Regions from separate parts of the Paenibacillus sp. F024 genome, predicted to be linked through region 1. Evidence: riboswitches for the same ligand, from Rfam matches in the RefSeq annotation. Region 1 holds a riboswitch; each other region holds the start of a gene.
What was found. A riboswitch is a leader RNA that binds a small molecule or an ion and turns the genes downstream of it on or off. The one in region 1 is predicted to bind cyclic di-AMP.
Positions count from the first base shown of each region.

Region 2: it holds a riboswitch for cyclic di-AMP, as region 1 does, so the genes downstream of both, ACZYR9_RS17570 (CAP domain-containing protein) here and ACZYR9_RS07370 (stalk domain-containing protein) in region 1, are expected to answer to the same signal.
Region 3: it holds a riboswitch for cyclic di-AMP, as region 1 does, so the genes downstream of both, ACZYR9_RS24170 (resuscitation-promoting factor) here and ACZYR9_RS07370 (stalk domain-containing protein) in region 1, are expected to answer to the same signal.

Region 1 covers NZ_JBVASZ010000005.1:3,207-11,455, forward strand. Annotated here, with positions in the region: gene ACZYR9_RS07340 (GMC family oxidoreductase) at 1-674, shown strand, start outside; gene ACZYR9_RS07345 (hypothetical protein) at 718-1,005, shown strand; gene ACZYR9_RS07350 (zinc-dependent alcohol dehydrogenase) at 1,282-2,418, shown strand; gene ACZYR9_RS07355 (hypothetical protein) at 2,450-2,647, shown strand; gene ACZYR9_RS07360 (hypothetical protein) at 3,031-3,501, opposite strand; gene ACZYR9_RS07365 (polysaccharide deacetylase family protein) at 3,620-4,309, opposite strand; gene ACZYR9_RS07370 (stalk domain-containing protein) at 4,456-5,295, opposite strand; cyclic di-AMP (ydaO/yuaA leader) riboswitch at 5,302-5,455, opposite strand; gene ACZYR9_RS07375 (DUF6483 family protein) at 5,607-6,323, shown strand; purine riboswitch at 6,438-6,539, shown strand; gene purE (5-(carboxyamino)imidazole ribonucleotide mutase) at 6,697-7,182, shown strand; gene purK (5-(carboxyamino)imidazole ribonucleotide synthase) at 7,179-8,249, shown strand, end outside.
Region 2 covers NZ_JBVASZ010000017.1:49,197-57,445, forward strand. Annotated here, with positions in the region: gene ACZYR9_RS17555 (UDP-N-acetylmuramoyl-tripeptide--D-alanyl-D-alanine ligase) at 1-1,028, opposite strand, end outside; gene ACZYR9_RS17560 (alpha/beta fold hydrolase) at 1,021-1,800, opposite strand; gene ACZYR9_RS17565 (S1C family serine protease) at 2,190-4,655, opposite strand; gene ACZYR9_RS17570 (CAP domain-containing protein) at 4,802-5,455, opposite strand; cyclic di-AMP (ydaO/yuaA leader) riboswitch at 5,461-5,594, opposite strand; gene ACZYR9_RS17575 (ATP-dependent DNA helicase) at 5,675-7,630, opposite strand; gene ACZYR9_RS17580 (hypothetical protein) at 7,824-7,985, opposite strand; gene ACZYR9_RS17585 (hypothetical protein) at 8,071-8,249, opposite strand, start outside.
Region 3 covers NZ_JBVASZ010000040.1:7,409-15,657, forward strand. Annotated here, with positions in the region: gene rsmI (16S rRNA (cytidine(1402)-2'-O)-methyltransferase) at 1-832, shown strand, start outside; gene ACZYR9_RS24155 (AbrB/MazE/SpoVT family DNA-binding domain-containing protein) at 1,159-1,413, opposite strand; gene ACZYR9_RS24160 (HD domain-containing protein) at 1,803-3,089, shown strand; gene ACZYR9_RS24165 (TatD family hydrolase) at 3,124-3,891, shown strand; cyclic di-AMP (ydaO/yuaA leader) riboswitch at 4,116-4,300, shown strand; gene ACZYR9_RS24170 (resuscitation-promoting factor) at 4,577-5,716, shown strand; gene rnmV (ribonuclease M5) at 5,823-6,368, shown strand; gene rsmA (16S rRNA (adenine(1518)-N(6)/adenine(1519)-N(6))-dimethyltransferase RsmA) at 6,372-7,298, shown strand; gene yabG (sporulation peptidase YabG) at 7,382-8,249, shown strand, end outside.

The DNA.
Region 1 (8,249 bases):
CGTCTCTGTATAGCCAGGAGTTCTATGATACGAATCCAAATCATGACTTCGTCAACGGATTCTCATTGCAAGTCGGGCGGGCAAACGGTTCCGCCTACACCGCTATGGGGACGACGAGTAATCATCTTGCGCCTTGGGGGGCGGACCACCGGAAATTTTTCAACGAGCACTTCGGCCGACATGTACTCATCTACGTACAGGGAGAGGATCTCCCGGTAAGAACGAACAGGGTGACGCTAGACCCCAAAGTCACCGATTCAAGCGGACTTCCCGCGCCTCACTTGCACTACAAGCTGACTGAGAACGACGCTCGACTTCTCGAGTGCGGAAGACAAAAGGCCCGAGAGGCCGCCGAGGCTGCTGGCGGTCTAATAGATGCGAGCAGTTCGGGGGTTACAGGCGTTACGAAACCACCGCCAGGCTGGCACATTATGGGTACCTGCCGGATGGGAAATACGCCGGAAGATTCAGTAACCAACAAATTCAATCAGAGCTGGGACGTACCTAACCTGTTTATCGTCGACGCCAGTGCGCTCCCAACCAGCGCTGCCGTCAATCCGACGAGTACCTTGCAGGCACTTGCCGTCCGTTGCGCCGAGTACATAAAGCGGCGTCACTCTCACATCCTATCGCAGAAGGTCACACCCAGCAACGCGGATGCACCGGATTTTTGATCGAACTTGAGACAACACCGTATGAGCCTATGAAATTTGGAGTTTGAAAGAGGAAAACCATCATACCCGTGAAGTGGATGGGTTAATAACAAAAAACGTCCATTTCGCGGGAAGTGAACAGCGGCTTGAGCTGGTAGACGGAGAAATTGAGGTGCTGCCGGGCATCCGTGTTATCTGGACAAGCGGCCATAGCCCCGCCGACCAGATGGTGACCGTTGAGGCCACGCAGGGGACTGTCATTATCCCCGGCGGCGAGAACTCGAAGCCAACATTCCCATGGTTATTACTGCAACTTCGACAACGCAGCCGCGGCTATGGATCTGGTACGTGAAAGAGACGTAATCATGCTGCCGGCCCATGAACCTAAGGTAGACGAGCGCTGCCCGTTCTCAAAGACCGGGCAAAGAAAGGAAAGGGGGGAGGAATGATGGAATTGTACCGGCCCAGGCGCTGATAAAGCTAGGACCGGTTCTTGTAATCGCTGACGGGGTTACCGGCTATGGACATGTTGCTATAGCTTAAGGAGTATTTGAATGAATCAGGGCAATCGGGAGGCATACTAACTGAAGATTTGCAACTTTGCGCTCTTAAGGAGAGATACGCCCAGATGAAAGCTGTGACCTATCAAGGAGTTAAAGATGTTAAGGTAAAGGAAGTACAAGACCCCAAATTGGAGAAGAAAGATGATATTATCGTCAGAATCACCAGTACGACCATATGCGGTTCCGATCTGCATCTTATTCATGGCATGGTTCCCAATATGCCGAAGGATTTTATAATCGGGCACGAGCCGATGGGGATCGTAGAGGAAGTCGGTCCTGAGGTGACCAAAGTGAAAAAGGGAGACCGTGTGGTTATTCCCTTTAACATTGCCTGTGGACAATGCTATTACTGCCAGCATCATCAGGAAAGCCAATGCGATAATTCCAATCCGCATGGAGATACCGGCGCTTATTTTGGGTACTCCGAAACGTTCGGCGGGTACGCCGGGGGTCAGGCCGAGCTGCTTCGGGTACCCTATGGGAATTTTGTGCCTTTCAAGGTGCCCGAGGATAGTGAGATGGATGACGAAAAGCTTTTGTTCCTGTCCGATATTATTCCAACCGCCTATTGGGGCGTAGATAATGCAGGAGTTAAGCCCGGAGATACGGTCATTGTGCTTGGTTGCGGTCCAGTTGGTCTGCTGGCACAAAAGTTTGCTTGGCTAAAAGGAGCGAAGCGAGTCATTGCCGTCGATTACATCCCTTATCGGCTGGAGCATGCAAAGCGGATCAATCGTGTAGAGACGGTTAATTTTGAGCAGGAGGAGAATATCGGTAATCATCTAAAGGAGATAACGAGCGGCGGGGCAGAGGTGGTTATTGATTGCGTAGGCATGGATGGAAAAATGACTACGCTCGAATTGGTGGAAACGGCACTGAAGCTGCAAGGAGGCTCCATGGGAGCAATCACTATCGCAACCCAGTGCGTAAAGAAGACAGGAACCATTCAATTAATCGGTGTATATGGAATGCGCTACAATGCGTTTCCTTTGGGAGATTTATTTGCCCGAAATATCGTCTTAAAAATGGGTCAGGCACCGGTGATCCATTATATGCCTGAGCTGTATCAAATGATTAAGCAAAACAAATTCGATCCGACGGACATCATTACTCATCGCGTGCCATTAACGGAGGCCGAACGGATGTATGAGCTTTTTGACGAGAAGAAGGATAACTGCATTAAAGTCGTATTAAAGCCCTAAATCCAAACCGTATTCGAGGAGGAATTAATTTATGAACAAAGTTCAGAATAACAACGACAATGAAGAGCTGGCAGAGTTAGGCACTCATATGGCAGGAGCCACAGATTTGCATCATACGAGGACAACAAATGAAGCGGTACAAATCGATCCTCCCGTAGGCAACCAGCCGGGGGCCATTGATAATCGAAGCGGAAGATTTAATACGAAGAAGAATGGCAAGCCCATCTGATCCCAACGAAAATTCAAAATGCAACAAGAGCAGGCGTCCTTTAGAAATAAAGCATACCTGCTTTTTCCCTATTTTTGAACGTTAATCCACCTCTGCAAACAGTTCCTTAAGCATCCGTTCCCGGCCAAGCAGGAACTGCTTTATCATCATGTAATGATCTGTTTCTTCGACCGTTTCCTGTTCAATGCCTAAAGCGCCATGCTTCTCAAATAGGCATCTTGTTTTTTATAGTCACCCGGCACCGGTCTTCTTTCCTTCCCCATATCATGAACAACTGCATTCTATCAAAAAAGAAAAGAAAAATGTAACGATAGAAATCAAAAACACCTCATCCCGAAAGGAATGAGGTGCCTTAACGGTCGCTAAGTCCTGGAATGATAGGGCTACAAACGTGTAAAGCCTTCCTCGCGAAGATATTCGATCGCCTCGTCATAGGTTTCAAAAGCGGACTCCAGGTTAAGACCTGTGTATACATACCATATTTCGTCTTCTTCAAGCAGCACAAGCGTCTGGTTATCCGGACCGATCCATCGTTCTTCTTTCGCATCTCCTATAATGGCCTGTTCCTCGGTAGTTCTAGGGGAGAGAGAGCGGATGGATGCTTCGATGATCGCTTGAAGCTGTTCCTTGGAGAAATCACGAATATTCACCAAGCCTTTGTTATCCTTTTCGTAATCGTGCAGAAGGCCGGCGTAGACAAAGCCGTTGCCGTTAGGATGCAAATGATAAACGACGATCTTTTTATCATAGGCGCTTTTCTCATAATGATAATTGATTCGGCCCAAGGATACCGTTTTAGGTTCCAGATCCTGGAAAGATTCCACAACGGCGCGTTTTTCTTCAAAAGAAAGCATGATATCCCTCATAACATCGATTAATGTATTCCAAGTTCCAGTTGATTATATCATAGGACAGGCTGCATCACGATCAAATTTTGAGTGCACATCCATTTGAAAAACATATAACAAGGCATTACTTACGGGTTTGGGCGATCAAATCGGATACCGTGACAAATCGATAGCCCTGCTGTGTCAGTTCGGGCAAAATTCGTTTGAGCGCCTCCACGGTCTGGGTACAATCTCCCTGCAGATCGTGGAACAATATGATATCTCCGTTGTGTACGTTGCTCAGAACCTGCCGGACGATTTTGTCCACCCCCGGCTTCTTCCAATCCTGCGTGTCCTGATACCATGACCACATCACGACCGTCAGCTTATCGTCTTTTACGGATTGAAGCAGCGCATCGTTATAAAAACCTCCGGGGGGACGGAACACATGCGGCATTTGTTCCGTGATATCGAATATGACCTCCTGCGTTTGACGGATCTCTTGTACGAGACGTTCCGGGGGATAGTTTTTTAAGTAATGATGATCAAATGTGTGGTTGGCGATTTCGTGACCTTCGTTTACCTCGCGAATAGCGATAGCCGGGTACATTTGTACGCGTTTGCCGATCACGAAAAACGTGCCTTTAGCACCGTATTGCTTGAGCAAATCCAAAATTTGCGGCGTATACACCGGATTCGGCCCGTCATCAAACGTGAGAGCGATCAGCTTCTGATCCGTCTCCACGTTCGAGATGACTTCACTGCTAGGAGGGGCGCCACCGGTAAGAAAGAGGAGTACCAAACAAAGCATAAGTAGACGTACGCTGTGATGCATAACATTTCGACCTCCGTTCTGACATGACTCGCTTAGGTTTTGGTCGCCGGAACAAAAATATGCGACAGCTCCGGCAGCCAAAAAAAAGCAGTCGTCTCGGAAGAGACGACTGCTTTTTTTTGGCTGCAGATGAGAATCAAATATGATTACGAGCCTAGTACGTAAACTTTAACTTGTTGAATCCCGAACGTTCTTGCTTTACTCTTGCTCTCCGGCAGGAAAATGTCAATGCGGTTGCCTTTTACCGCACCTCCTGTATCGGTGGCCGTGGCGTACATTCCGCCGGCAGGAAGACCGTCATACGTATAGCCCTCCACATACACCTTGGAGCCGAGCGGTATAACGGACGGATCTACGGCAATGGTACCCAGACGAAGCGGGTTGCCCATATAATCGATTCCTGCATAACCGCCGTTCTCATCGGCAGACGCGGTATATGCCGTAGCTTTGGCTTCAACGATTTTGGAGTAAGTCGGCACCTTGTTAACCGGACGGTACCACGCTGGAGCGTGATATTGCCCGTCCATGCTAAGAATCGCAATCCGGTTGACTTTGTCCCATTGTGTTTTGATTCCGAACGTGTCGGAGATCAGCCGAAAAGGGACATAGACGCGTCCGTCTACGAATCTGGCAGGATTATCGATCTCAGTCGGCTCTCCGTTAATGATAACCGTCGGATCGCCGGTCGTGAGCGATACCGATGTGTCGTCGCTCTTCATGGTAATGGTGAATTGGGAACCGTCTTGTTCCCAGTGAAGCTCGTAGCCAAGCTTGTCCGTAACCGCTCTCGCGGGAACCTGGAGCTTCTGATTCTCATCCACGAAAGGCTGTGCATCCGGGAATGCCACGAGCTTTTCGTTGACCTGTACCTTAACGTCATCGGCCAGACGTACAGGTTGCTGCGCATGCGCGGGTAAAGCTGTCGTTAAAACGGCAGGTACGGCAAATACACATGCGAGCAGCATGTTTTTGAAACGGAAATTCATGCTTATGTTCCCTCCTGTTTATGCCTCCGAGGTTAGTTGTCGGGTTCGGGAAGAGGTTGTTCCCTAGCGCGGCCTGTAAAGGCTTTGCGCATTCACCCCATGGTGCTCAGTCCCCCGTACGTACACATAGATTGGCTGCACGATTCGGCTTTTAAAAGCCTAACATAGGATCATATTGAGGTTCAATGCATAAAATCATCCAATCATTTCCCGATAATGGAATTGCTTCTAGCTCCGATTTTCCTCATGCTGCATAATCCTGTACAATAAAAAGAAAGACACGGTCTGGGATAGAAAGGAAAGAGAGACTCATGTACAGACGCGATTATCTCATGCGGTTGATTGAACAGACGGCGGAAGTGCTGCATAAAGTGATGTCCGCAAGGCAAAATCATCGATTGCAAGAAGCTCTTGAGCTTGTGAACCAGGCGATGCGTCAATTGCTGGGACTGAATTCGAAGCTGATTCACGCTCTTTCTACCAAGGATTTGCTCGCCCTTCTTTCCAAGGACGGGGAAGTCGATCAAGGAAAGGTGCTGGCTTTAGGAGATATGCTGAACGCGCAGGGCGCTGCACAGGAAGAGCATGGCTATACGGACGCTGCACGTAAGGACGGCTTAAAAGCGCTTGACCTGCTGCTCTCCGCCAGGGAAATGGATTCCCGCGGCGAATTGGCCGAGATGTTCAAAGAACGGATTGATGCGGCGCTTGCGCTCGTTAACCGTGCGCCTATGCCGACGGATACCATGCATAAGCTTGTTTTATATTACGAAGATTGCGGGCAGTATGCCAAAAGCGAAGATGTGTTGTTTCATTTATTAGATGAATTAAGTGACGCCGAGCCTCTTCGTGAAGAATTCACAAGTCTATTGGATGAAGGGATCCGCATGTACGGGCGCTGGCGGTCTGTCGAAGAAGAGCGGCTGGCAGCAGGTAATTTCTCAGTCGCCGAGGTCGAAGACGGTCTTGATGAACTAAAGAATAAGAAATTAAAGAATGTCATTATCCGTCAAAATCCCAGGGAATAGGGCGCCAAATGCGAACTATTATTTGTGTCTTTTTAGTTAATGTTCGTCTTTTATAGTTGACATCCAGTGTTAAAGCCTGTAAACTGAAGACGTATCAGAGAATGGAAAAATCGTTCGGAAAAAGTCGAATAATCTCGTATATCATCGGGAATAAGGCCCGAAAGTTTCTACCCGAAAACCTTAAATTTTTGGACTACGAGTGAGCGTCGGTATTATAGAAAGGTCAGCACATCGGTGCATGGCCTTAGCTTGCGCTTGTGGGTATTCTTGTCGTCCTGCCGATAGACTGTGCGTTAGAGGTTCAGTATCTATCTAATGGGCGTTTTTGTTTTTTACTTTCACTATAGATGCTAAACGACATGGAGGATAACAGATGTCAGTTCTTGTAGGGGTCATTATGGGCAGTCAATCGGATTGGGAGACGATGAAGCATGCATGCGACATGCTGGAGGAGCTGGGGGTGCCTTATGAGAAGAAGGTCGTTTCGGCACACCGCACGCCTGATCTGATGTTCGACTATGCGGCGTCGGCGCAAGAGCGGGGTCTGAAGGTCATTATTGCGGGTGCCGGCGGAGCCGCGCACTTGCCTGGTATGGTGGCGGCCAAGACGGTGCTGCCGGTAATCGGCGTTCCGGTCAAAACCTCCACCCTTAACGGCATGGATTCGCTGCTGTCGATCGTACAGATGCCAGGCGGCGTTCCCGTCGCAACCGTTGCGATCGGACATGCCGGGGCGACGAATGCCGGCCTTCTTGCGGCGCAGATTCTTGGGTCGTTCGATCCTGAGCTGCAGCAAAAAGTAACGCAGCGGCGCGAGCGCATCGCACAGACAGTAATGGAAAAGAGCGTGCTGGAATGACACGAGGGAATGTGACAGACAAGGCGTACAATCCGGAGTTTGTTCATGCGCCGGGGGCGACGATCGGCATCCTTGGCGGGGGGCAGCTGGGCCGGATGCTGGCTTTGGCCGGACGAGCGATGGGCTACCGCTTTGTTACGCTGGATCCGATACCCGATGCACCGTGCGGACAGGTGGCGGATCGTCAGATCGTTGCAGAATATCATGATGCGGCGGCGGCAAGGCAATTAGCGGAGCTGTCGGATGTCATCACGTATGAATTCGAGAATGTGGACGCGGAAGTAACCTCTCTATTGATGGCTGAATCCTATGTGCCGCAGGGAAGCCGCCTGCTTTACACCACGCAGCACCGGCTGCGCGAGAAACGTGCGATTGAAGCGGCCGGAGTTAAAGTAGCGCCTTATGCAGAAATCACAAATGTGGAGGAGCTGCGAGAAGCGGTAGTGCGGTTCGGAACACCCTGCGTGCTCAAAACGGCGACAGGCGGCTATGACGGCAAAGGACAATGGGTCATCCGAACGCTTGAAGAGGTTCAGGATGCTTATGATACTTTAAGTAAGGCCAAGACGGAGCTGGTGCTGGAGCAGTTTATCCGCTTCGACAAAGAAATTTCCGTTATCGCAGCCAGAAGCCCGAGGGGAGAAGTTAAGGTATTCCCGGCGGCCGAGAACGTGCATGTGAACAATATCTTGCATCTGTCCATTGTTCCGGCTCGTGCGCCGGAAACGGTATTGAAGGCAGCGGAAGCGATGGCTCAGCGAATTGCAGAAGAGCTTGACGTAATCGGACTGATCGCAGTGGAGATGTTCCTGACGGCCGACGGAGAGCTTTACGTCAACGAGCTTGCCCCGCGGCCCCATAATTCCGGCCATTACACGATGGAAGCCTGCAAGACGTCGCAATTCGAGCAGCATATCCGGGCGGTCTGCAACCTTCCGCTGGGCGATACTGCGCTGCTTACTCCTGTGGTGATGGTTAACGTTTTGGGCGAGCACGTACAGCCGCTGCTGGATTGGATCGTGAATCCGGAATCGGAGCGGGTTGTGCCCGGAGTGACGGCTAAGGTC
Region 2 (8,249 bases), on a different contig from region 1:
AGGTCAAATGCTGCGCCTTTGCTGCTATATTGAATATTCTGGGCACGATAATCGACATCCTGCCGGTGTATTCCGATACTTACCGTTCTCGCCACGATGTTTCCGCGATACGAAGCGATATTCTCGTCGTCCATATTCAAAAACAAGATGCCGTCCGGCGGCAGGCTTTCGCCAAGCTCGAATTTGGTCCGCTGGACGTTCTCCAGTGTCTTGAATGTTTCCAGATGCTGAGGCCCAACGGCAGTCAAAATGCCGATCTTGGGGCTGACCAGCTCGCACAGCTCACGGATATCTCCGGTTTGCTTCGCCCCCATCTCGGTAATAAGGAACCGGTGGGTAGGACGCAGCATCGACCGTACCGTCTTGGTTACGCCCATCGGCGTATTGTAGCTTTCCGGCGTCACCAGCACCTCGTGCACTTGGCTGAGCAGGGTATTCAGAAAATGCTTCACGCTTGTTTTCCCGTACGAGCCGGTAATCCCGATCACTGTCAGCTGCTTCATCTGCCGGACAATCCGTTCGGCGTCATTCAAATAGTAGCGGTTGATCCGGTTCTCGATAGGCAGGTTGATCGTATTGGCCGCCAGAACCACCATGTCGGACAGCAGCGCAACGGCGAACAATAAAATGAACGGTCCGAAGCGGTCGCCAGCGGCTGCAAGCGTCAGGGAAACCGCCAAGGCTGCCACAACCAGAACGCCGATCGTCACGAGCAGCCGCTTCACCCTAGCCGTGTAGACGAGCTTCTTTTTCTCCTGCTTCTTGGGCCGCAGCCATACCAAAATCGCATAAAAGAGCGTCCAAAGGATTAGACCAAGCATCGGCGCTTGAAACAGCAGCGCGGCAAAAGCCAATAACGGGATCCACTCTCTTAAGGATAGCCGGTCCTTCACATGACCTTTAAACCATCCCATAAACCGCTCATTGCGGTAAGAATTCAATTGAAGCATATGTACGCCGTTGAGAAGGCGCAGGACAGCATGCCCCAGCCAAAACAGCGAAGCTAACACAAGAACTAGCTCAAACATGACTGCCTCCCTTATCCTTTGCCAAAAAATGGTCTACGATGACGATAAACTCCCGGCCCTTTTCCAAATAACAAAAATGGCCGGAGTTCTTCAGCACAACCAGACCGGCATCCGGTATCATTTGTTCCATCAATTTACCATCCGAGACAGGGGTAGCCGTATCGTTCTCGCCCCAGATTAATAAGGTTGATGCTTTAATATGAGGAAGATGGTGCCGCAGATCCTCGTTGACGACTTTCGTCAGCGTTTGCTGCATCACTCCTGATGCATTCTTGTAATCGCTGGAGCCGAACTTGGCCCGCATCCGGTTCAATATACGCTCCGAAAATCGGTTTAAGCCCGGAAGCTTGAGCAAATTTTTGGCCGTTTTGAACGAATATACCTTCACATAATAATTCAGGCTGCGTTTTGGCTTGATTCCCGCGCTTCCGGTCAAAATCATCTTCTTCACAGGATTCGAAGCGGCATATTTAATTGAGACCCTACCGCCGAAGGAATGACCGATCAGAATCGGATTTGTAATCCCCAGCGACTCAATGAAGGAAGCCAGCAGATTCGTATATTCGGTAACCCCCCACGGTTCAGGTGGCGTGTCGCTTTCGCCAAACCCAGGGAAATCAATGGCATACACTTTAAAATGCGGCGATAAATGCTGCTGAATCGCATGAAAGGTTTGCAGGTTGGTGCCCCAGCCATGCAGCATCACCACCTCATGTCCTGTGCCGACAACGGAATAATGGATGTCAAGCCCATTTATGTTTACTTTAGTCAACTCCATCAACATCCTTATATCTCAATGTCTCAAATAAAATAATCATAACACTCCCGGACATTTGTTATCAAGCTTCGAATGGCATCTATACCGTTTAGAAATGCTTATATGGCAATCGTCTTTCCGTATATTGTATATGCACAGACAAGCTTGACTTATGTCAGACGTTCAAAACGAATCGGTTCCGAACCCCTTTACCTTTTACCCTGAGCTCGGCCGTTTGAAGCTGGTCTGCATAATAAAACCCAGAGGAAAGTTCCTCTGGATTCAAAGGTTTGCCGTAAGTCCTATTTTTGTTATTTATCCGCTTTGTAAATCTACATAATATCGAATCGCTGCGGCAGCCCCGCTAGCCGAATCGGCTCTTTTTCACAGGATTGTTTTCATTCTTATGAAAATTGCATGGAGTTCAACGCATCCGTCAACCGTTTCCACTGCGCCTCGGTCTTGACGGCATCATTAATGCGAATCGTTACGGTATAGATGATTCCGTTTTTCTCAAATACGTATTCGTTTAAGACATACGGGACATTCCGGCTTTTATAATGAGTGCTGAATTTTTTGACGGCCGTACCAAAAAGCGTCTCCTCGGAAACCGTATATTTATAGTTCGCATCGATTCCGGCATTTTTCTTGTGATCCTGCTCTATCCTGGCTGCGGCTTCAGCGAAATCGGATTGATCGTCGGCGTCGATCGTCAGACTGCCTCCCTCGAAACTAAACGAGTTAAAGCCATGATCCTGCTCGCTTTCATAGCCGTTGAACCATAGCTCCGGGATTTGAATAGAATATTTGTACTTTTCGCTTACAAATGTTGCGGCCTTGTTCGGATCAAGCAGATCGTTCATATCCTCAATCACCCCAAGAGAGCGGTTTATAGTGTCCTTGGAAAATTGAACGGATTCGAGCAATTCCGTCAGCAGCTCTTCCATCTCGGCGCTTTCGTTTTTCGGATATGAAGCCTGCAGCTCGTATTTATATTTATCTTTGATGATATAAACGACATGGGCCTGCTCCCATTTATCTCCCATTGTATAGGCATACACGTTTTCTATCGCAGCTGTTCCCCCTGCTGTCGTTTCCTTCGCTCCCCGAACCTCGCGATATCCCTCCGAGTAGCTTTCAACAAACCGGCGCTCCTGACGTGCTGACCATTGCTCAAGCGTATCGCCCGATGCCGCGGAAGTGATATTCACCGACAGGTTTTTTTTGCCGTCCTCACTCGAGAAGTGCAGTCCACTTCCCCATCCATGCTTGCTCCAATCCGAAGGGACGTCAAAGGCCAGGCCATATTCCGTAGTTATCGTATTTTGACCCTGATATGCCGAGATATCCTTCAGCGTAGTATCCGCAGCATCGAATGAAAGCACAAAGGTATCGAGAAGATCGGTATAGCTGTTTCGTTTCATGCCGTTTAGGTAATTATCCTCCTTTTCTACGACCAAAGTCAGGTAGAAGATTTTGTCTTCTTTCTGGTAGGCTCTGGCTTCATAATATTCGCCGTAATCCCCTTTGGATATGAGCTTGGCGTAGGCGTGAGGTTTTTCATTCATATACCGTTTCTCCAATATCGTATCTCCTGTATGCTGGGTCAGCTTGCGAAGCAGCCCCTGCGGAGACAGATCCTTGCTTTGCTTTTCATCAATGGAAATGTTGATCGCAAATTCCCCTTTGGCATCCCCAAAGACAACGTTGTTTCCGTTATCGGATTGACTAAACTTGATTAAGCCGGCCGGATATTTCAAAGACCAGCCAAAGTGACTGTCGCCGATCCAGGTTTTTCCTTGGTCCGCATCAATCGAAGCGCCCCCGGCATCCTGCACCAGCTTGGTCACTGCGGAAAGATCTTCCTCTAGTTTCACTTCGATATTCTTTGTTTGGCTGCCCGATAGAAGGGTCAAAACAATGCTTTGATCAGGCAAATATTTCTTTAACGCTTCATTATATTCCACTAAATTGCTGGTTTTGACGGAATTGATGGATTGAAGCACATCCCCCTGCTTCACCCCTGCTTGCGCCGCGGGTGAATCGGGATCGACGTAGGTCACTTCAAGACCGGCCGATGACGGCAGACCGACGACCGCCTCCCAGCTTTCGCCCAGTTCAAGCCCAAGATAAGGCCGCTTCACTTTCCCGTACTTGAAAAAATGATCGAGAACATACTGAACCGTATCTACCGGAATTGCAAAACCCAAGCTATCCACGCCGAACTCCACATACTTTAACGTATTGATTCCGATAACCTCGCCCTTCATATTTACCAGTGCTCCGCCGCTGTTGCCCGGATTGATCGCCGCATCGGTCTGGATCAGCTGGTATTTGGATTGGACCGAACGTTCCATTCCGCTGACGATGCCGGAGGTAACGGAGTTCCTGAGGGCAAAGGACAACGGTGTACCGATCGCCATGACCGATTCGCCGACCCGGATATTTTTCGGGTCGGCAAACTTTGCGGCGGTTAATCCGGAAGCAACGATTTTGACCAAAGCCAGATCGCTTTCCTCATCGTAATGCGTTGTTTTCCCCGGGTATGATTTGCCGTCGGAGGTAACCACGATGATATTGCTCATATCCTTTACGACATGCGCATTCGTTAATATGTATCCTTCGCTGCGTACAATGACTCCGGTTCCATGAGCCAGGTTATAACGGCTTTGCTCCCATGCCCTTTTGCTCTCGCTCGGTTTGCCGATGATCGCTACGACTGAGGATGTCGTTTGCTGTACGACAGCCGGAATCGAATCTTGACCCTGCGCCCCTGCCGGAGACGTACCGGAAACGAACAGTGCTCCAATCAGCAGAAATGCGGCGGATACCTTCAGTACCCTTCTCTTTAAATGCTTGACCTGCTTCATTATCCCCTTCCCCCCACCATTCATTTCCATGTCCACTAAAATCTATCACATCCTATAGATGCCAGCAATAAAAATTTAAGTTTTCAGATTCTGAAGGAACGCCAAAAAAGACCGTCCAATGTGACGGTCTTTCGTTCATATTTCTATTAGTTTTTAATAAACTCCTGTACCCACACGCCATTGACATAAGCCACTCCAATTTTGTTGAAGTTGGGGCTCAGAATGTTTTGACGGTGTCCTTGGCTGTTCATCCATGCGTTCATGACTTCTTGTGGAGTTCTTTGTCCCTTGGCTATATTCTCGCCTGCATAAGAAAACCGAATACCGTAGGATTGCATCATATCGAATGGAGACCCGTAGGTCGGAGAAGTGTGGTCAAAATAACCTTTCTCATACATATCCTTCGCTTTGTCCAAAGCTACCTTGGTCAATGCGCTGTCACTGGCAAGCGGCTGCAAACCGGCTTTGGCACGTTCTTGGTTCACCAGGCTTACCACTTGGCTGGCGTAAGAAGACTGTGTCGTGCTGCCTGTCCCCTGCTGCGAACCGTTGCCCGATCCTGTACCTGCTGCCTTACCAGGTATATTCAGTGCCATTCCGGGCCATATTATATTTGGGTTAGCCACTTGAGGATTCGCGGCAATAAGCGACTTCAGACTGACTCCGTATTTTTGCGAGATCGTCCACATCGTATCTTTACCGGATACCGTATACGACGGAGCAGCGGAAACCACGCCTGCGCCGATGATCGGGCCAAGTGCCAAAACGCCTGTCAAAACCAATTTTTTGAAACCTTTCACTGCATTCCTCTCCTTTGTGCGGCCTGCGAGGTTAGCTGTCGGATTCGGGTCAAAGAGCAATCACCCGGCCACTGCTGTGGCTTCACCCCAAGTTCATGGGTTCCCCCGTGCTTAGAATAAGCTTCGGCCTTTTATGATGTCGCGTTCCCAAGAAGGAACGGAAACCATTGTAACACGGATACCGTGTGTATTTCATGACACAAAGTTTACCAACGCCGTCTAAGCAAGCGATTCCTTGAGCTTCACTCCAGAGGGAAGCACAGCTTCCACATGGGTTCGCAGCATGGGCTGCTCCTGTAGTTCCGGGCTTAGAATGGCCACAATTCCCCGATCCTCACGGGAACGAATCAAACGCCCCATCCCTTGCCGTAGTCGCAAAAGCATATAAGGCAAATCCACCTCTTCAAAAGGAGAAGCCGACGCGCGTCGTTTGGCCATAAAGACCGGATCCTGAGGCGGAAAAGGCAGTGACCATATTATGACATTAGACAACGAAGGTCCCGGCACATCAAGCCCTTCCCACAAGCTGACGGCACAAAGAACACTCTGTTCATCATGCTGGAAGGAAGCGATAAGATGGCTGATTTCCTGATCGCCTTCAAACAAGAAGCGCATTGTGCCGATGAAATCCGGATACAGCGTGATCTCCTGTTTAAACCGCTGCAATTCCCCTTTCGTCGGGAACAGAAGCAAAGCTCTGCCTTCCGTCCGTTTAAGCAGCGAGACAGCAGCCTCCATCTTCTCTGCAAAGGTCCCGCCGGCGGCCCATGAGGGCGCGATCACTTCCATTTGGTGTTCGTAATCGTAAGGAGAAGCCACGGAAAAGGATAAATACTGCTCAATTCCGAGACTATCCGTCACATATCGGAAGGAGCCGTCGACGGATAAGGTAGCCGATGAAAATACGATCGGCATTTTGGTACTAAACACTTGCTCTCGAAGCACTTCCATGACCGTTCTTGGCATAATCACCAGTGTCAGCCCGCTCTCGCTTTCCGTCAGCCAGCATACGAAGGACTCCGGGCGCTGAAACAGACTCAATGCTTTCTGCATCATTTCCAGATGCTCCTCGACAATGCGGAGCTGATATTCATTTAATGTATGAAGACCGCTTTCAAACACGAGCTCTTCTTCTATTGCCGTAAGCAGCGCCCGGAACCGGTGAATCTCTTGAAGCAGCTGATCGTCGAGCAGCAGCTCCTTCCGGTCCGAACCGGGAATTTCCTTGCTTTTGCGCCCGAACAAATCAAACATCGTCTCGCTTTGCGCAATCGCCTCATCAATAAGCACAGCCAAAGATTCCCGAATTTCCCCTTGCAGCAGCCGGGTGATCAGCTCTTCAAACACGGCATGCTTTAATTTATAGGTTAGCGCCTTCTGCGCGGCGGATTCCAGTAAATGCCCTTCATCAAATACGACCGCACAGTGGTCCGGCAGCAGCGGCAGCTGCCCTTCCCGCTTCCTGCCCTCATACGTCCACACATGCTCCATGTAAAAATCGTGCGAGCAAATGATCAGATCGGCGGACCGGCGGTAATGCTCGCGGGAGAGCGTCTGCCCGCACCGGTGCCTTTTGTCGCATACGAAGCAATCCTGAAAAGCGTCCCAATTGATCTTGTTCCATTGATCGTCATTCAGATCCGGATATTGCTTCCGATCGCCGTAAGCATAAAATGATTGCAGCGTTTCATGAGAATGGACAAACCCGGGCAGCTCTTCATAGATTTGCTCGAAATGTTCCGCATCCTCATCCCTGAATCTCGCTTTATCCAGCTTGACCAGACAAAGATACTGGTCCGGGGACTTTCCCAATCTGGCGTCAACAGCCAAGTCCAGGTGCTGCGCCAGCTTGGCAATATCCCCTTCCGGCTTGACCAGCTGTTCTATTAATGATTCGTCCGCACAGGCAATCACAGCCGGCTTTCGCATATAACGGGCATAACAAATCGCATATAATAAGTAAACCAGTGTTTTTCCCGTCCCCACTCCCGCTTCTGCGAAAATGGTTTGCTTCTCGGCAAATGCCCGTTCCAATTGGAATGCCATATAAATCTGTTCATCGCGCACTTCAAAGCCGGATTCGGGCAGGATATCGTAAAACACATCAGAAATCCATTCCCCAGCCTGCTGGATGAAGGATTGGGAATGATCATAAGCAAAAGGGTAGCGCTCCACTATGATTTTTGCCTCCATAATAGTAATGATTCGATAAAATCCCAGCACTAGTGTTCCATATGCCAAACATTTATTATCACACGATCCTAACAGATATGCAACAAAAACAAAAGCAGTCCAAACCTTCCATAATAAAGGTTTGAACTGCCGGGATGAGCTCGGAATCTTCAAAGCTCAAATTCGGTCTTTCTTGTCATTGGGCCGCAAGCTTATTGTATTTTGCCATTTTGGTCAGCAGCACCGCCAGCCGCTCTTTCGTTAAAACTTCTTCCGGGTGAAGCTTGGACGTTTGCTTCGGATCAAGCCATTGAAACTGAATAAACAAACGAACGGCCCCATCCGTTATTCCTTCCATTTTAAATCCAACAAAAAGATCCCTTGACATGAACCCATGTCAAAGGATCGGATTGACGGAATTTTCACTTCGTAAATCTCCTTTGTTATTCACCTATAAGCGAGCAAACGCCGCGAACGATCAATGTGCCTGCAAAAACGATCATGGCTAAAGTACCGACGACATCAAGGATGGTATTTAAACCGGATAATACTGTAATACCTTCGACTGGAGCTTCAATAAGCGCATAACCGCCTATCAACCCGCCTGCATAGGTCAGAAATT
Region 3 (8,249 bases), on a different contig from region 1:
GTATTTGGTCGGAACACCGATCGGTAATCTCGAGGATATGACGTACAGGGCGGTTCGCGTTCTGCAGGAAGCTCAGTGGATTGCCGCTGAAGACACCCGGCAAACGCGCAAGCTGCTTACTCATTTCGACATTGGCACGCGGATGGTCAGCTACCACGAACACAATAAACATGCGAGCGGACCGGAACTGGTACGGTTGATGCAAGCAGGCGATTCCATCGCATTGGTCAGTGACGCAGGGCTGCCGGCCATTTGCGATCCCGGGGCGGATTTGGTGCGGCAGGCGATTGACGCAGGAATAGATGTTATACCGGTTCCCGGTGCTAATGCCGCGCTCTCCGCGCTCATCATGTCGGGGCTGCCGACAGAGCGGTTCACTTTTGTAGGTTTTCTGCCGCGAGACAAGAAACCGCTGGAAAAGGAGCTTACAGCACTTAAGCGTGAGCCGGGTACAGTACTCTGCTATGAATCACCTCACCGGCTTGTCAAAACGTTAACGGCCATGGCGGATGTGCTCGGAGAAGAACGTGAAATTTGTCTGATCCGGGAGCTAACCAAAAAGTATGAGGAAGCCATCCGCGGTACGGTACGAGAGTGCTTGGCACACTTGGACGAATACCCGCCCCAGGGAGAGTATTGTCTGGTTATTCGAGGTGCCGGCGAATCCGAAACCGACGATGATGCCTTATGGTGGACGGGTTTGACGCCTCAGGAGCATGTAGCACGGTACGAGGCTGAGGGCCTTGATCACAAGGAATCACTGAGACGCGCCGCTCAAGACCGCGGCGTTCCCAAGCGCGAGCTGTATAATTTGCTTCATCAGGGCAGCTGATCCGTACGCAATTCACGGTTTTGAGGTTTGAGCATTGCTGTGCCCGAGGACTTTCATCCAAGAGGTGATTCCGAACGTTAGCGCTCCTCCCGCTCAAAGGAGCATCAAGGTGCCGAGCGGGGACCAGGGGCAGCCGCCCATGGGGTCCCCCTAAGAGCAATGTGCAGGATTGCCGGCATCGGATGCATTCGCTTAAGGGGGCTTAAGGGGATGACAAAAAAAGAACCCCAATTCGTGGAAACCACGAATTGGGGTTATAGAGGAGATATGAAAAAGGTTAGAATTACCTTAGATAAAATTGCTATCTTCATTATACCTTATTTTTTTTATTTTGTCACAGGTATTGGCATTTCAGATAAACATTCGTGACAAACAATTTTTCCTTTAAAATAAGAGACGTTCTCAGCATTCCCGCAGAAGATACATGCAGGCTCATATTTCTTCAACATAATGCGCTCTCCGTCTACATAAATTTCAAGAGCATCCTTTTCACCGATGCCTAATGTTCTACGAAGCTCGATGGGAATAACCACACGACCCAGCTCATCGACTTTTCTTACGATCCCAGTAGATTTCATCATAATAAAGTTTCCCCTCTCCAAGAAGTTATAAGTTTATGAAGCATTGTGGAAGAAAATTAATCGTCATGATTCGACATAATTCTTTACGATTTATGATACCAACCATTCCCAAAATAGTCAACAAAAAAATGCATGGATTTTATGTTATTTTATGGAATCCAGCTCTATATTTGCTATAAGTTGAAGGAAAAATCGAAGATATTGTGAATTAACACACACTTTTATGAAGCGCACTGTCACGAAAAATACGATTTTTCAGTAATATATGAAATGGGTTATTTACAATATGAAGAAAAAAATGACAATTAAATTCGACACTATTCGACATTTCATTTGAATTTATTAAGATTTCTTGTCGAATCATAGTTCAATGTTTAAGGAGGAAGACTATGAATGCGCCGTTGAAAGAAGAAAAGGTATTTAAGGATCCTGTACATAAGTATGTTTATGTGCAAGACCAAACCATTTGGGACCTGATCAATACAAAGGAGTTTCAAAGACTGCGTCGTATTCGTCAGCTCGGCACATGCTTTCTGACTTTTCACGGGGCAGAGCACAGTCGGTTTTCTCATTCACTTGGCGTTTATGAAGTCACACGTAAAATCATATCCCAGTTTGAGCGGAATCAATACGAGGATTGGCCGAAAGAGGAGCGGCTGCTTTGCTTATGCGCCGCTTTGCTGCATGACGTTGGACACGGGCCGTTCTCTCATTCAATCGAAAAAACGTTCGGCACTCACCACGAAGAATGGTCGTGCCGAATTGTTCTGGGAGATACAGAAGTCAATCAAGTGCTGCGTCGCGTCTCTCCGGCCTTCCCTCAGCAAGTGGCCGACGTCATCTCCAAAACCTATCACAAAGAGATCGTCGTGAGTCTTGTATCCAGCCAATTGGATGCGGACCGGATGGATTATTTGATTCGAGACGCTTATTTTACCGGGGTCAATTACGGTACCTTTGATTTAGACCGTATATTGCGGGTTATGCGTCCGTATCAAGGTCATATTGTAGTCAAAGAGAGCGGCATGCATGCTGTCGAAGATTATTTGATGTCACGCTACCAAATGTATTGGCAGGTTTATTTTCACCCGGTAACCCGCAGTGCTGAAGTGGTGCTCCAAAACATTTTTCAAAGAGCCAAAAAGCTTTATGAAGAAGGATATTGGTTTCAATTCATGATTGCGCCTCTCCATAAGCTGTTTAAACAGCAGCTGTCGGTCGACGAATATTACTTTTTGGATGAAGCGTTTATGCAAACGGTACTGCTGCAGTGGTCCATGGAAGAGGATCCGATTTTATCCGATTTGTGCTCCCGGTTTTTACAGCGGCGGTTGTTCAAATATATAACGCTTGAGCGTTCTGATACCCGACTGTCCGATCAATTGGGAGGCCTGATGCGAAGCCTTGGAATCGACCCCGATTATTACCTGAAAATTGATTTCCCATCGGATCTGTCGTATGATGTGTACCGTCCCGGCGAACAGGATGAAAAGCTGCCTATCCTGCTGCTGGATTCCAAAAACACGCTGTCGGAAATCTCCCGGAAATCAGAGATTGTCCGCTCGATCAGCGGTATTCATATGGGTAAATTCCATTTGTATTACCCTGAAGAATTGCTGCTGAATCATGTGCAGGAATTGGACGCTGATGTTCGCATCCTGTTAGGTCTGTCCTAACTCACATTAACGTAATGGTGAAAAGGAGATTGTTATGTTAATCGACACCCATGTGCACTTAAACGTGCAAGCTTTCGATGAAGATCGACACGAAGTGATCGCAAGGGCAAGAGAGAACGGAATTGGTCGAATGATCAATGTCGGCTTTAATCGGGAAACCATTCCCAGCTCGATCGCCTTGGCGGAAAAATATGACTTTATCTATTCGACCGTAGGTTGGCATCCGACGGACGCAAAGGATATGACCCCAGAGGATTTGGAATGGATCGAATCGCTTTGCCGGCATGAGAAGGTAGTAGCCATTGGAGAAATCGGTCTGGATTACTATTGGGACACGTCTCCCAAGGATGTACAAGCCCGAGTGTTTCGTGAACAAATCCGGCTCGCGCGAAAGCTCGGCATGCCGATCGTCATCCACAACCGGGATGCGCATCACGACGTTGTGCAAATTCTGCGCGAGGAGAAGGCGGCGGAGGTCGGCGGGGTGATGCATTGTTTCTCCGGAAGCTGGGAAACAGCCAAAATGTGCCTGGACATGAATTTCTATATCTCTTTTGGCGGACCGGTCACCTTTAAGAATGCAAAGCAGCCCAAGGAAGTGCTGGAAAAGGTTCCGCTGGACCGGCTGCTCATTGAAACGGACGCGCCTTACCTAGCTCCGCATCCGTATCGCGGAAAGCGAAATGAGTCGTCTTATGTTCGTCTTGTAGCCGAGACGGCAGCCCAAATCAAAGGGATCTCGCTGGAAGAATTGGCTGAAATTACATCCAAGAATGCCGTTTCAGTTTTCGGTATAAAGTGAATTTTCACACAAAATAGGACATGCCATTTTTTATCCAAAACAAGATAATCGAAGAAAACAGGATGAAAAACTATAAGCATCCAAGAGAAAGATGGTTTTGGTTCAATAAATTCTGAAAAATAATCAAAAATGATTATAATTCAAGCTTTTTTTCAAAGTTTGTATACTTTACAATTCAAGCCTTCGCATCGTACACTCAATATTAACTTCATACGATTGCCAAATTTCCAACATCGCTGAGTTCCGTAAGGGAACGGGGGAACCGCATCGCGGATATCACAGCGCTAGGCTGTTGATAGATGGGATGTTATTTTGGGGTGAATCTTGGGGCAGGAAGCTGCTCCCGAGTAGGGCGACTCTCAAGTCCGAATCCGTCAGCTAACCTCGTAAGCGTCTAGAGAGAGGTAACATTTGTCGTCGGCTTAACTTTTCATTTTCGGAAAATGAGAAAAGTCACGGGAAGGTTCCTCTTCTCCGCTGACTTTTTTTGTTTCCCCCGTCATTGGGATAAATGTCCAAGCCGGTTCATAAAATACAATTCCAGGAGGTCGATTTAGGCAAGTGCGGTTCTGATAGCCGTTGAAGCAAACGTTGGTAATTGGAGAAGAATAAACTTTACCATAGTCGCGTCAGATCAAATCATGCATAACACTCGGATGGCGGGGCTTTAAGGAGGACCGAACAAGTGGGAGTTGTGACACCAGAACAAACCCATGAAAGACGATCATCCAGCTTGTCCTTCGCATTGCGATGGAAGCATGAAAACTTGCGTATGATATCGATCATTGCACTCATATTATTCGCTATGACTTTCATGTTTTTGATCATGTATTACGGTACGTCAATCAAAAGCGTATCGGTGGTTGTAGACGGGAAAGAGCAAACTTTCCAAACGAGAGAAACAGTTCTGCAGCACATTCTGGATGAGCAAGGCATCTCTGTCGGAGAGCACGACCGTGTGTCGCATTCTTTGGAGGCTTCGATGGAATCGGGAGACCGAGTCATTATCGAGAAAGCCATGCCAGTACAATTGACAGACGGTGGACAAACAAAAACCGTATATACGACAGGGGAAACGGTGGAGCAGCTATTTGCGGATCAGAAGATCACGCTAAATGAGCTCGATAAGGTGACTCCCGCTTTAGATTCGGCGATAGACGAAAACAGCGAAGTCAAAATTGTCCGTGTTAAGAAAGATATCGAGGAAATCAAAGAACCGATCGCCTTCGAAACGGTGAAAAAGACGGAGCCGAAGCTGATCAGGGGCAAAGAACAGGTTGTTCAAGAGGGGCAAGAGGGAGTTCTGCTCAAAAAGAAAGAAAAAGTATATGAAGACGGTGTGCTCGTATCCGAACAGATCGTTGACGAAAAGGTTCAAGCTGAAAGTGTACAAAGGATTATTGCGGTCGGAACGAAGAATCCGGTAGTGACATTATCTTCGTCTTCGCCGACATTGGAGCAGTTGACCAAAAACGGAGTGAAATTTGACGTTAAACAGGTCATCAATAACGTGAAACTGACTGCGTACAGCGCGGGGCCGGCTTCCACAGGAAAGGATCCCGATCATCCGCAGTATGGAATCACGGCGTCAGGTGCGAGAGTAACGGAAGGTCGCACGATTGCAGTCGATCCAAAGGTTATTCCAATGGGCTGGTGGGTTTATATTGAAGGGCTGGGCTTCCGCAGAGCGGAAGACACCGGCAGCGCAGTCAAAGGGAATAAAATCGACGTTTATTTCGAAAGCCATGACTATGCCGTACGCTTCGGTACCAAACAAGGAGCAACCGTATATGTCATTGGTCCTAAGAAGCCGTCGGTTGATTAAGGATGGGCAATTAGGGCAGACTCATCATATATAGAACAGTTCAAGAAGAGGTACGGCTGACGTCCCTCTTCTTTTCTCTTGTTACGAAAGAAGGTACAATGGATTCATGATCAAAGAGATTATTGTGGTTGAAGGCAAGGACGATACGGTTGCGATCAAACGGGCTGTCGAAGCGGAAACGATCGAAACCGGCGGTTCGGCAATCAATAAAGAGGTGCTAAAGCGCATCCGGCTTGCGCAGGAACGCAGGGGCGTGATCATTTTTACCGACCCCGATCATGCAGGTGAACGGATACGCAAAATCATCGCCAGAGAAGTGCCGGGCTGCAAGCATGCATTCCTGACACAGGAGGAGGCCAAGAGCCGTGGCGACATCGGAGTAGAGAATGCATCGGTTGAAGCGATTCGCTTAGCGCTCGCTAACGTGCGAACGGATTATATGGCACAAGATTCGGATATTGAATGGGACGATCTGATGGAAGCCGGGCTAATCGTTCATCCGGCCGCAGCGGCCAGAAGGCTCGAAATGGGCAGACGCCTTGGTATCGGATATTGTAACGGAAAGCAGTTTTATCATCGCTGCCGCATGTTTCAAATTACAAGAGAAGAATTTGAGGCGGCACGGCGGTATTTGGATGAAAATGAGGGATAAGCCATGAATACCAATCACAATACAGATTCGGCGGGTGCAGGACAAGCGTCTTGGGAGGACATCGCTTCGCCGAAAAGAACCAAGGAACTGATGCAGAAGTTCGGCTTCACCTTGAAGAAAAGCTTAGGTCAAAACTTTCTCATCGATCATAATATTTTACATAAAATCGTCGCTGCCGCGGAGTTGACTCCTCAAAAGGGGGCGTTGGAAATCGGTCCCGGAATCGGGGCCTTGACACAGCAGCTTAGCAAGGCGGCAGGTCGGGTTGTGGCCGTTGAAATTGACCAAAGACTGCTGCCGATGCTCGAAGAGACACTATCCCCCTATCCTCAGACCACCGTAATCCACGGCGACGTGCTGAAGGTGGACTTAAAGGAGCTTTTCGAGAAGCTTTTTCAAGACGTCCCGCAGGTTAGTGTAGTCGCCAATCTCCCTTATTATGTGACCACTCCGATTATCATGAAGCTGCTTGAAGAAAAGCTGCCGCTCGAGAATATCGTAGTCATGATTCAGAAGGAAGTGGCCGATCGGATGGCTGCAAAGCCTGGGGGCAAAGAGTATGGCAGTCTTAGTATTGCGGTTCAGTATTACTGTATCCCCGAAGTCATAGCCATCGTCCCGCGCACTGTTTTTATCCCGCAGCCGAATGTAGATTCCGCCGTCATTCGGTTGAAGGTGAGGGAGAAGCCGCCGGTCGATGTGGATGATGAGGAATTTTTCTTTGAAGTGGTGCAAGCCAGCTTCGTGCAGCGGCGCAAAACGATATATAACAATCTGGCCGCGAAATATTTCACCAAGGAAACGAAGAGCAGCCTGGAAGCCATTCTACAAGCATCAGGCATCGAACCCTCCCGCCGAGGAGAAACCTTGTCTATGGCAGAATTTTCGGTATTAAGCCGGAATCTTGCCAAAGCCCTAAGCTCCAGTTAAATCTCGATATTGGGCTATATGGGCGAATCGCCTGCACCATTTGCCTATCCTCGCCATACGATAGACGAGGAGGCGATGCAGCCATGAAACAGGGAGACCTGGTCACTCGTAAGTCGTATGGCGGTGACATTGTTTTCAAAATACAAGAAATCGTGCAGCGGCAGGCGGTGCTTCGTGGAGTGGAGCTTCGGCTCTTGGCAGATGCTCCGCTTTTCGATTTGGAACCCGTTCCTCAGCTTGATCCTTTTCAATATTCGGGTACGCTACGACCGAAATGGATCGATGCCATGAGGCGAACGAATGCTTCTCAAATCCAAGCCGACCCCTACCAAACCGATAGCTGGGGAGCAAATACAATCCCGGGTGCAGCCCCCCATTCGCGATCGGATTATTTTGACGTGCCGGGTAAAGTGCTGCACTTGGATGGCGATCCGGTCTATTTGCGCAAATGCATGGCTTTATATGGAGAGCTCCGGGTTCCGGCAGAAGGATATTATGTGACGGAGGCCCATATGGCCGATGCGCTCTATCGCCTGCTGCCGCAAATCCAGCCCGATATTGTAGTTGTGACCGGACATGACGGTATTCTAAAGCAGCGGAGTTCGGGCGATGTGTCCGCGCTTAGCAGCTATAAAAATTCGCATAATTTCGTCAATGCGGTGCGCATCGCCAGACAATATGAAAAAAACCGTGATGCATTGACCATTATTGCCGGTGCCTGCCAATCCCATTTTGAAGCGCTGCTGCAGGCCGGCGCCAATTATGCCAGCTCCCCGGCCCGCGTATTGATTCACGCGCTTGATCCGCTGTGTGTGGCGGCTAAAGTCGCTTACACGCCCATTCGCGATACGGTGAATATAGTAGATGTCATCGGGCTTACGCACAGCGGTTTGGAAGGGCTCGGCGGGATCGAATCACGAGGCAGCTATCGACGAGGTGTACCCAAAATTC